3 regions of the Variovorax sp. dw_954 genome follow, and region 2 is predicted to be linked to each of the others. Evidence: predicted binding sites of a transcription regulator. Region 2 holds the regulator's gene; each other region holds the start of a gene.
The links. The regulator sigma-54, encoded in region 2, starts transcription at its own class of promoters, with help from an activator protein. The targets are predictions, from matches to a motif close to TGGCANGNAANCTGCTTT.

Region 1 (3,274 bases), on a different contig from region 2:
TGGCGCGTTCGCGCGCGGTGGCCGCGCGGTCGCGGATGCCGGTCGTCGCTTCGCCTGGCGGCGCGGTCAGCAGTTCCTGCGCCGACACGGCCGGCACCTCGATGTGCAGGTCGATGCGGTCCAGCAAGGGGCCGCTGAGCTTGCCCTGGTAGCGCGCGATCTGGTCCGGCGTGCAGCGGCAGGCCTTGAGCGGCGAGCCCGAGAAGCCGCAAGGGCAGGGGTTCATCGCCGCGATGAGTTGGAATCGCGCGGGGAATTCGGAGCGTCGGGCTGCCCGGGCGATGGTGATCGTGCCGGTCTCCAGCGGTTCGCGCAGGGCCTCCAGCGCGGCCCGCTGGAATTCCGGGAATTCGTCCAAAAACAGGATGCCGTGATGTGCGAGCGAGATTTCGCCGGGCCGCGGCGGTGATCCTCCGCCGACCAGGGCCACCGCGCTGGCGGAATGGTGGGGCGCACAGGTCGGCCGCACGGCCCATTTCTCGATCCCGAATCGCCCCGACAGGCTCGACACCGCCGCGCTCTCCAGCGCTTCGTCCACCGTCATCGCCGGCAGCAATCCGGCAAAGCGCTGCGCCAGCATCGATTTGCCGGACCCCGGAGGCCCGACCATCAGCAGGCTGTGCCCGCCGGCAGCGGCGATCTCCAATGCGCGCTTGGCGGCGGCCTGGCCCTTCACCTCGGACAAGTCCGGATAGCTTGGAATGTAAGTGCCGGCTTCCGAGTGAATGCGCGCCCAGCCGTCGACCTCAGGCTCGGGCAAAACGGAAGCATCCGCTCCCGCAGGCAGGAAGTGCCGCACCACGTCGATCAGGTGACGCGCGCCATACACCTCCGATCCCGGCACCAGCGCCGCCTCCTGCGCGCTGTCGGCCGGCAGCACCAACCGGGTCGCGATGCCCCGGCTGTGCAGCGCCAGCGCCATCGCAAGCGCCCCGCGCACCGGCCGCAGGTGACCCGACAAGGACAGTTCGCCGGCAAACTCGTGCCCCGCCAGTTGGGCCGCGTCCACCTGCCCGCTCGCCGCCAGGATGCCCAGCGCGATCGGCAAATCGAAACGCCCGGAGTCCTTCGGCAAATCCGCCGGCGCCAGGTTCACGACGATTTTTTTGTTGTTCGGAAACTCCAGCCCCGCGTTCTGAATGGCCGATCGCACGCGTTCGCGCGCTTCCTTCACCTCCACATCGGCCAGCCCGACCAGCGTAAAGCTGGGCAAACCATTGGCCAGATGCACTTCGACCGTGACGCTGGCCGCTTCCAGGCCCAGCAAAGCACGGCTTTGCACCAAAGACAAACTCATTTCCACTCCCTCACCAAAACGGTGCACCCACCTCGGTGGTGCGCTCTTGTTTTCTTTTCGATTCAACCGTTGTTCAAGAAGACACTTGTGTGACTATTTATCCGACCTTTTGTGTACGTTTGTGAATGAGCCTCCGGGTTTTCCAGCACCCTCCGCAACCATTTGGCACGCTCCCTGCTTTGAACGGGTTCCCACCCTTTCAAATACACGTAGGAGTTTCTCGATGATGCACCGTAACACTGCCACGGCGTTGGTTGCACTGGCCACCACGCTCGCGACGTCGGGCGCCGCTTTTGCCCAGAGCACCCCCGCGGCAGATCCGGCTGCTGCCACCCCCGCGCCTGTCGTCTCGCCGCTCACGGCCAATGTCTCCTTCACCACCAACTACAAGTTCCGTGGCCAGGACCAGGACATGATCAGCAACAGCTTCACCAGCCCGGTGAAGACCAGCGGATTCAAGCCCGCCATCCAGGGCGGCTTCGACTACGCGCATGAGAGCGGCTTCTACGTCGGCAACTGGAACTCCAGCGTCAACTGGCTGCCGGGCAACAGCATCGAGAGCGACTTCTACGGCGGCTACAAGTTCAAGGCCGGCCCGGTCGACCTCGACTTCGGCGTGCTGCAGTACTACTACTCGGGCAATACCGCCGGCAACACGACCGAACTCTACGGCGCGGGCACCTGGGCCGACGAAGTCCTCGGCAGCTTCACCGCCAAGTACTCGTGGACCGTGTCGAAGGACTACTTCAACTACGCCGGCAACAAGGCGGGCTCGGGCCAGAAGGGTCAGAACACCAGCTACCTGAACCTGTCGTACAGCAAGACCGTGCTGACCAGCCTCACGCTGAAGGCCGCCGTCGGCTACACCTTCATGTCGTCGGACATCAAGAGCCTCGGCTACCGCAACTACCTGGACTACAACGTCGGCGCCAGCTGGGACTTCGGCGGTGGCCTGTCGCTGGCCGGCTCGGTCCAGGGCGCCAACCACGAGGATGCCTATGCCGTGGCGAACCACCCCGGCTTCGACCTCGGCTTCGGCCCGATCGGCGCGACGACCTACTCGCCGAACAAGGCACGCTTCATCGCGACGCTGACCAAGACGTTCTAAGAAAAACGAAAAGCAGGCCCGGCCCTTGCAGGGGTCGAGCCATCCATATCTTCCTCAGGAGTAGCAAAACCATGAAGCTGGTCACAGCCATCATCAAACCCTTCAAGCTGGACGAGGTGCGCGAGGCGCTCTCCACCATCGGCGTGCAGGGCATCACCGTGACGGAGGTCAAGGGCTTCGGCCGGCAGAAGGGCCACACCGAGCTGTACCGCGGCGCGGAGTACGTGGTGGACTTCCTCCCCAAGGTCAAGATCGAGGCCGCCGTGGCGGACGACCTGGTCGAGCGCGTGATCGAAGCCGTCGAGGGCGCAGCCCGCACCGGCAAGATCGGCGACGGCAAGATCTTCGTGTACGACCTGGAGCAGGTCGTGCGAATCCGCACCGGCGAAACCGGCCGCGAAGCCCTCTGATTTCACGCATTTCATGGCACGAAAGAACACCCCAATGAAAAAGTTCCTCCTCTCCCTCGCGCTGGGCGTGGGCCTGTTGACGGCCAGCGTCTCGGGCTTCGCGCAGTCGCCGGCGCCAGCCGCCGAAGCCAAGGCGCCCGCCGCGGCCGCTGCCCCCGCAGCCACGCCCGCGGCGCCTGCCGCTGCAGCTCCGGCTGCCGCAGCCCCCGCCGCGGCCGCACCTGCCGCTGACGCCGCCGCGGCCCCCGCCGCAGCACCGAGCTTCAACAAGGGCGACACCGCCTGGATGATGGTCTCCACGCTGCTGGTGATCATGATGACCGTGCCTGGCCTGGCGCTGTTCTATGGCGGCCTGGTCCGCAGCAAGAACATGCTGTCGATCCTGATGCAGGTCATGGTCACGTTCTCGATGATCGTGGTGATCTGGATGATCTACGGCTACAGCCTTGCCTTCACGGA
Region 2 (3,274 bases):
GTCGAGGTCGAGGCAGAAAACGTGGTTGCCGAGGTCGGCCAGGCAGACGCCAGTGACGAGCCCGACATAGCCGGTGCCGATGATGGTGATGTTCATGGATGCGAAATCAAATCGACCTGCGGCAATAGGCAGCACGCCGAAGCAAGCGATGGGTTTTCAGGCACTCACCGAACTGGGTCTTGGACCAGTTCGCGGAGTTCCTATGGGCGACTTGAAACAAGTCCGGGCCGCCGGGACAAGATTGCGTGTGGTTGGAGGCGTAGCGCCCATCCGCGCAGTGACTACCGAGTTATAGCGGTCGCTAACAATTATGTCTAAATGTATTGTAGCGGCACAGCGCGTGCCGGCCCGCGCATCCCCTGTGAGCGACATGAAAGCTGCAAACGCAACCAAGCCACAACTTGACGAAAGTTAGCGACTTTTGCGGAGGCCTAAGCGGTTGCAACATTGCACTGCAACGCTGGGACGCACTACAAAGCCTTGCGTAAATTCGCCGGCGCGATCCGCAGTGCTTCGCGGTACTTCGCCACCGTCCGCCGCGCGCACTCGATCCCCTGCTCCTTGAGCATGTCCGAGATCTGGCTGTCCGACAGCGGCTTCTTGATGTTCTCGCTCGTCACGAACTGCTTGATCAGCGCCCGCACCGCCGTGCTGGACGCATTCCCGCCGGTCTCCGTACCCAGCGCCGACCCGAAGAAGTACTTGAGTTCCACCGTGCCGTAGGGCGTCGACATGTACTTCGCGGTCGTCACGCGGCTGATCGTCGACTCGTGCAGCCCGAGTTCGTCGGCAATCTCGCGCAACACCAGTGGCCGCATTGCCAGTTCGCCGTGCACGAAGAAGTTCTTCTGCCGCTCGACGATGGCGTTGCTTACGCGCAGGATCGTGTCGAATCGCTGCTGTATGTTCTTGATGAACCAGCGTGCCTCCTGCAGCCGCTGCGACAGCGCCTGGCTGCCCTCGCCCTTGTGCGCCTTCAGCGCACCGGCGTAGATGTCGTGCACGCGCAGGCGCGGCATGACGTCGGGGTTGAGCATGACGCGGAACCTGAGCGTGGCGCCGCGACCGGTGCGCGTGACGATCACGTCGGGCACGACCACGTTGCGCTCCACGTCGACGAAGCGGCGGCCCGGCTTGGGCTCCAGCCGCGCGATGAGCTGCATCGCCGCGCGCACCAGTTCCTCGTTGCTCTTGGTGAGCGTGGCCAGGCGCTTGAAGTCGCGGCGGGCCAGCAGGTCCATCGGCAATTTGCAGATGGCGATGGCGACCTTGCGCACCTGCTCCTCGTCCTCGGCTTCATCGGCACGCGCCAGCGCGCGCAACTGGATCGCCAGGCATTCGCCCAGGTCGCGCGCACCCACGCCGACCGGCTCCAGGCTCTGCAGCAGGCCCAGCGCCATCTGGAAGCGATGCACCAGTTCGTCGAACTCGTCGTTGTCGTTGCCGGCCAGGCCCGAGGCCAGCGCAGGCAGCGAGTCCTCCAGGTAGCCGTCGTCGTTGAGCGACTCGATCAGGAAACTCAGCGCGGCGCGGTCGGTCTCGTCGAGGCGCAGGCCCAGGGCCTGGCGGTGCAGGAAGGCCTGCAGCGACTCCTGGCTGCGCGCCAGCTCGGTGGCGTCGGCGCGCTCGTCGCCGCCCAGGTTGTTGGCGCGCGCGGGGGCGTCGCCGCCCCATTCGCTGTCGTCGGGCACCATGTCGACAGTGCCGTCGCCGCCCCAGTCGGGCTCGCTGTCGGAGACGCCGTCCGCGGTCGCATCGGCGGTGGCGGAATCCGCCTCGCTCGACGCGGTGGCGGAGGCAGGGCCGTCCGCGCCGTTGGCGATCGGTGGGGTGGCGAAGTCGTCGTCACGCGGCGGCGGCGCGTCGGCGGCTTCGAGGCCGAACTCCTCGCGCACAGCCTCCTCCGCGGTGCGTTCGAGGAACGGGTTGTCGTCGAGCATCTGCTCGACTTCCTGGCTCAGTTCCAGCGTCGACAGTTGCAGCAGCCGGATCGACTGCTGCAATTGGGGCGTCAGTGCCAGGTGCTGCGATACGCGCAGCGACAGGCCTTGCTTCATGCCGAAGGCCCCTACATTCTGAAATGCTCGCCGAGGTACACCCTGCGTACCTCCGCGTTGTCGACGATCTCCGAAGGCGTGCCTTGTGCCAGCACTTGCCCGTCGCTGATGATGAAAGCGTGATCGCAGATGCCCAGCGTCTCCCGCACGTTGTGATCCGTGATGAGCACGCCGATGCCGCGCCCCTTCAGGAAGCTGATGATCCGCTGGATCTCGATCACGGCGATCGGGTCGATCCCCGCGAAGGGCTCGTCCAGCAGGATGAAGCGCGGCTGCGTGGCCAGCGCCCGCGCGATTTCCACGCGCCTGCGCTCGCCGCCCGACAGTGACAGTGCCGGGGAATCGCGCAGATGTTCGACGCGCAGGTCGCTCAGGAGCTCGGTCAGGCGCTCCTCGATGCGCGCCTTGCCGAGCGGCACCCGCTTGCCGTTGGCATTGGTCTCGAATTGCAGCTCCAGCACGGCGCGCACGTTCTGCTCGACCGTGAGCTTGCGGAAGATCGAAGCTTCCTGCGGCAGGTAGCTCAGGCCCATGCGCGCGCGGCGGTGGATCGGCATGTGCGCGATCGGCTCGCCGTCGATGGTGATGTCGCCGGCATCGGCCCGGACCAGCCCGACGATCATGTAGAAGGACGTGGTCTTGCCGGCGCCGTTGGGGCCCAGCAAGCCGACCACTTCGCCCTTCTGCACGCCGAGCGACACGTCCTTGACCACCATGCGGCTGCCGTAGGACTTCTGCAGGCCGCGCGCGTCGAGGCGGCTGCCGTTGCCGGGGACCGCCGTGACGGCGCCCCCACCCGACCCGAGCAAGGGCTCGCCGCCTGTGTCGATCAGGGCGTTGTCGTTGCGCATCACGGGGGCGCTTCCCCACCGAGCGTGGTGGTGGAGCGCAGGCCGGCGCCCGGGGCCGGCGCTGGCGCCGGAGGCGCGGAACCAGCCCGGGGACTGCCCGGCAATGCATTGACCGGCGGGCGCGGCGTGAGCACGGCACGCACGCGCGCGCCCTGCGTGCCGGACGACACGGCGGCGTCCGGCGGCACGGTCGAGCCGTTGACGGTGAAGGTGTCGTTGCTCTGGTCGTAGACGATCAGCGGGCCGCTGCTTTCGTCGTTGACCTTGCTGCCGATCAGGCGGCGCATCACGGCATGGCCGATGAACTTGACGTTGTCGGCGCGGCTGTCGTACTCGATGCGGTCGGACTCGCCTTCGATCCACTCG
Region 3 (3,274 bases), on a different contig from region 2:
AGCGCGCGTGCTGGGCGGCGGCGGCTCGATCAATGCGGAGGTGTTCACGCGCGGTTGCGCGCAGGACTACGACGCGTGGGCCGATGAGTTCGGCTGCGCCGGCTGGTCCTTCGCGGATCTGCTGCCGCTGTTCCGGCGCTCCGAGGACAACGACACGCTCTCAGGCCCGCTGCACGGCATCGGCGGACCGCTGGGTGTGTCCAACGGCGCGCCGCATCGGATGACGCAGGCTTTCGTGCAGGCCTGCCAGCAGATGGGCATGCCCTACAACCCGGACTTCAACGGCGCGACGCAGGAAGGCACCGGCGCCTACCAGACCACGACGCGAAACGGCAAGCGCTGTTCCGCGGCGGTGGGCTACCTGCGGCCTGCGCTCGGGCGGCGCAACCTCTCGGTGAAGACCGGCGCATTGATCAATCGCGTCGTAATCGAGCAGAGCCGCGCGGTGGGTGTCGAAGTGGTCGAGGCTGGCCGGCCGACCATCGTGCGAGCCGCCCGCGAAGTGCTGGTGACGGCGGGCGCCATCGGCTCGCCCAAGCTGATGCTGCTGTCGGGCATCGGTCCGGCCGACCAGCTGCGCGCGCTCGGCATCGACGTAATGGCAGACCGGCCCGAAATGGGCCAGAACCTGCACGATCACTTCGGCATCGACATCGTCTACGAACTCAACGGCCCGCACAGCTTCGACAAGTACGCCAAGCCGCACTGGATGGCCTGGGCCGGCTTGCAGTACGCGCTGTTCAGGAGGGGGCCGGTGGCGTCCAACATCGTCGAAGGCGGCGCCTTCTGGTACGCCGACCGGAACGAGCCCACGCCCGACCTGCAGTTCCACTTCCTGGTCGGCGCGGGCGTGGAGGCGGGCGTGCCGAAGATCGAATCCGGCTCGGGCGTGACGCTGAACTCCTACGCAGTGCGTCCGCATGCGCGTGGCTCGGTCTCGCTCGGCAGCGCCGATCCGCGCGCCATGCCTGTCGTCGATCCGAACTTCCTCGGCGACGAGCGCGACGTGAAGACCTCCGCGGAAGGCGTGCGCATCAGCCGCGAGATCTTCCGGCAATCGGCGCTCGCAAAGTACATCCGCAAGGAGCACTTTCCCGGCGATCGCGTGTCGACCACGGCCGACCTCGAGACCTATGCGCGCCAGTTCGGCCGCACCTCCTACCATCCGGTAGGAACCTGCCGCATGGGCGGTGATGCGGCCTCCGTGGTCGACCCGGAGTTGCGAGTCAGGGGCATCGAAGGCTTGCGTATCTGCGACAGCTCGGTGATGCCGCGGCTGGTCAGCTCCAACACCAACGCGCCGTCGATCGTGATCGGGGAGAAGGCGGCGGAACTGATTCGCGGTGGTGGGTCAGCGGCTCGTCGGGTGGCCGCGGTTCGCGCGCAGCCGGTGGTGATGGTTTCGCGTGAAGCGGCGACGGTGAATTGAGTCCTGCCACGGCGTCAGCGCCGAACTCCATGCAAGCAGTGTCAGTCTTCTTCACCCGGCAGCGTGAAGCTGGAGTGCAGCCGCAGACAGGATTCGACCCCGCCGCATCCACGTGCCGCGAACCTGCAGCAGATCTACGCCGACTTCGGTCAAGGCATACGAAGACACCCACACCCTCGCGATGGCTTTCGGCGCACCAGGCTGAGTTCCTGGCAGCGCGGGGCCTGCCCCCGCGGCGAGTCGGCTCCAGGTGCCCGCCCTGAATGATGCGCACCAACTTGCAGCGCCTGCACCACCAGTAGGCCAATCCGGCACCAATATTGCTTTCGCGTTGATCCATGCGCCGGCAAAGGCCGGCAATGCACCAACATAAGCAGTATTGGGAGCACGCCTTTAATGGATGCACTACATCGGGGCGCAGACGCGCTGTTCATTCTTCTCGGCGCGATCATGGTCCTGGCGATGCACGCGGGGTTCGCCTTCCTGGAACTCGGCACTGTCCGCAAGAAGAACCAGGTCAATGCACTGGTCAAGATCCTGGTCGACTTCTCGGTGTCGACGGTGGTCTACTTCCTGGTCGGCTACGGGGTCGCCTACGGCGCGCATTTCTTCGTCGGCGCCGATGAGCTGGCTCAACAGAACGGCTACGAGCTGGTGAAGTTCTTCTTCCTGCTGACCTTCGCCGCCGCCATCCCCGCGATCATTTCGGGCGGCATTGCGGAACGTGCGAAGTTCTGGCCGCAACTCATCGCGACGGCGGTCATCGTCGGCTTGGTGTACCCCTTGTACGAAGGCATTGCCTGGAACAAGGCGCTGGGCATCCAGGCCTGGATCGAATCGGCGACCGGGCACCCGTTCCACGACTTTGCGGGCTCGGTGGTCGTGCATGCGGTGGGCGGATGGCTGGCACTGCCGGCGGTCCTGCTGCTCGGCGCGCGCCGCAACCGCTACCGCGGCGATGGATCGCTCAGCGCGCATCCGCCCTCGAACATCCCCTTCCTGGCGCTTGGCGCGTGGGTGCTGTGCGTGGGCTGGTTCGGCTTCAATGTCATGAGTGCGCAGAGCATCGACAAGATCTCCGGGCTGGTGGCGGTCAACTCGCTGATGGCGATGGTGGGCGGCACACTGGCGGCGCTGGCGCTCGGCAAGAACGACCCGGGCTTCGTCTACAACGGGCCGCTGGCCGGGCTGGTCGCAGTGTGCGCGGGCTCCGACCTGATGCACCCCATCGGTGCCCTCGTGGTCGGAGGTGTGGCGGGCGCGATCTTCGTCTACATGTTCACACTGACGCAGAACAAGTGGAAGATCGACGACGTGCTGGGCGTCTGGCCCCTGCACGGCCTGTGCGGCACCTGGGGCGGTGTCGCCGCCGGCATTTTTGGCCAGCGGGCGCTGGGTGGGATCGGCGGCGTCAGCCTTGTCGCGCAGCTCATCGGCGTGGCGATCGGCGTCGCCTGGGCCTTCGTGGCGGGCCTGGCCGTCTACGGCACGCTGAAGCGCACGACGGGCTTGCGGCTGTCGCAGGAAGAGGAATACGACGGCGCAGACCTGTCGATCCACCACGTGAGCGCCACGCCGGAGCGCGAAGTCAACTGGTGACGCAATCTGCTCGGCCTAGAAACGACCTGCCGCCCGCCGGACGACCACCGGCGTCTTGACGGCCGCCTTATCGCCCTTGGGGGCCGTCGACCCTGTCCTCGGTGCTCGCTTGGCAGGCTTGCGCCGCCCCTTGAGAGACTCGATCAGGGAAATCGCTTCCTTGTCGAACTTCGCGTTGTCGTCGGGCATGGTCGCCTCCGGAGGATGCGGGGTGGCAATCTTAGGACCACGGCGATTTCGCCGCGG

Region 1: the regulator sigma-54 is predicted to act here: its motif matches at 1,461-1,478, upstream of HB681_RS09300 (TorF family putative porin).
Region 3: the regulator sigma-54 is predicted to act here: its motif matches at 1,739-1,756, upstream of HB681_RS00375 (ammonium transporter).

What each region holds. Positions count from the first base shown of each region.
Region 1 is NZ_JAAVVD010000004.1:219,990-223,263, reverse strand. It holds gene HB681_RS09305 (YifB family Mg chelatase-like AAA ATPase) at 1-1,297, opposite strand, end outside; gene HB681_RS09300 (TorF family putative porin) at 1,521-2,405, shown strand; gene glnK (P-II family nitrogen regulator) at 2,477-2,815, shown strand; gene amt (ammonium transporter) at 2,850-3,274, shown strand, end outside.
Region 2 is NZ_JAAVVD010000010.1:49,706-52,979, forward strand. It holds gene HB681_RS16995 (UDP-glucose/GDP-mannose dehydrogenase family protein) at 1-96, opposite strand, end outside; gene HB681_RS17000 (RNA polymerase factor sigma-54) at 471-2,057, opposite strand; gene lptB (LPS export ABC transporter ATP-binding protein) at 2,069-2,911, opposite strand; gene lptA (lipopolysaccharide transport periplasmic protein LptA) at 2,908-3,274, opposite strand, start outside.
Region 3 is NZ_JAAVVD010000001.1:80,058-83,331, reverse strand. It holds gene HB681_RS00380 (GMC family oxidoreductase N-terminal domain-containing protein) at 1-1,429, shown strand, start outside; gene HB681_RS00375 (ammonium transporter) at 1,826-3,028, shown strand; gene HB681_RS00370 (hypothetical protein) at 3,044-3,217, opposite strand.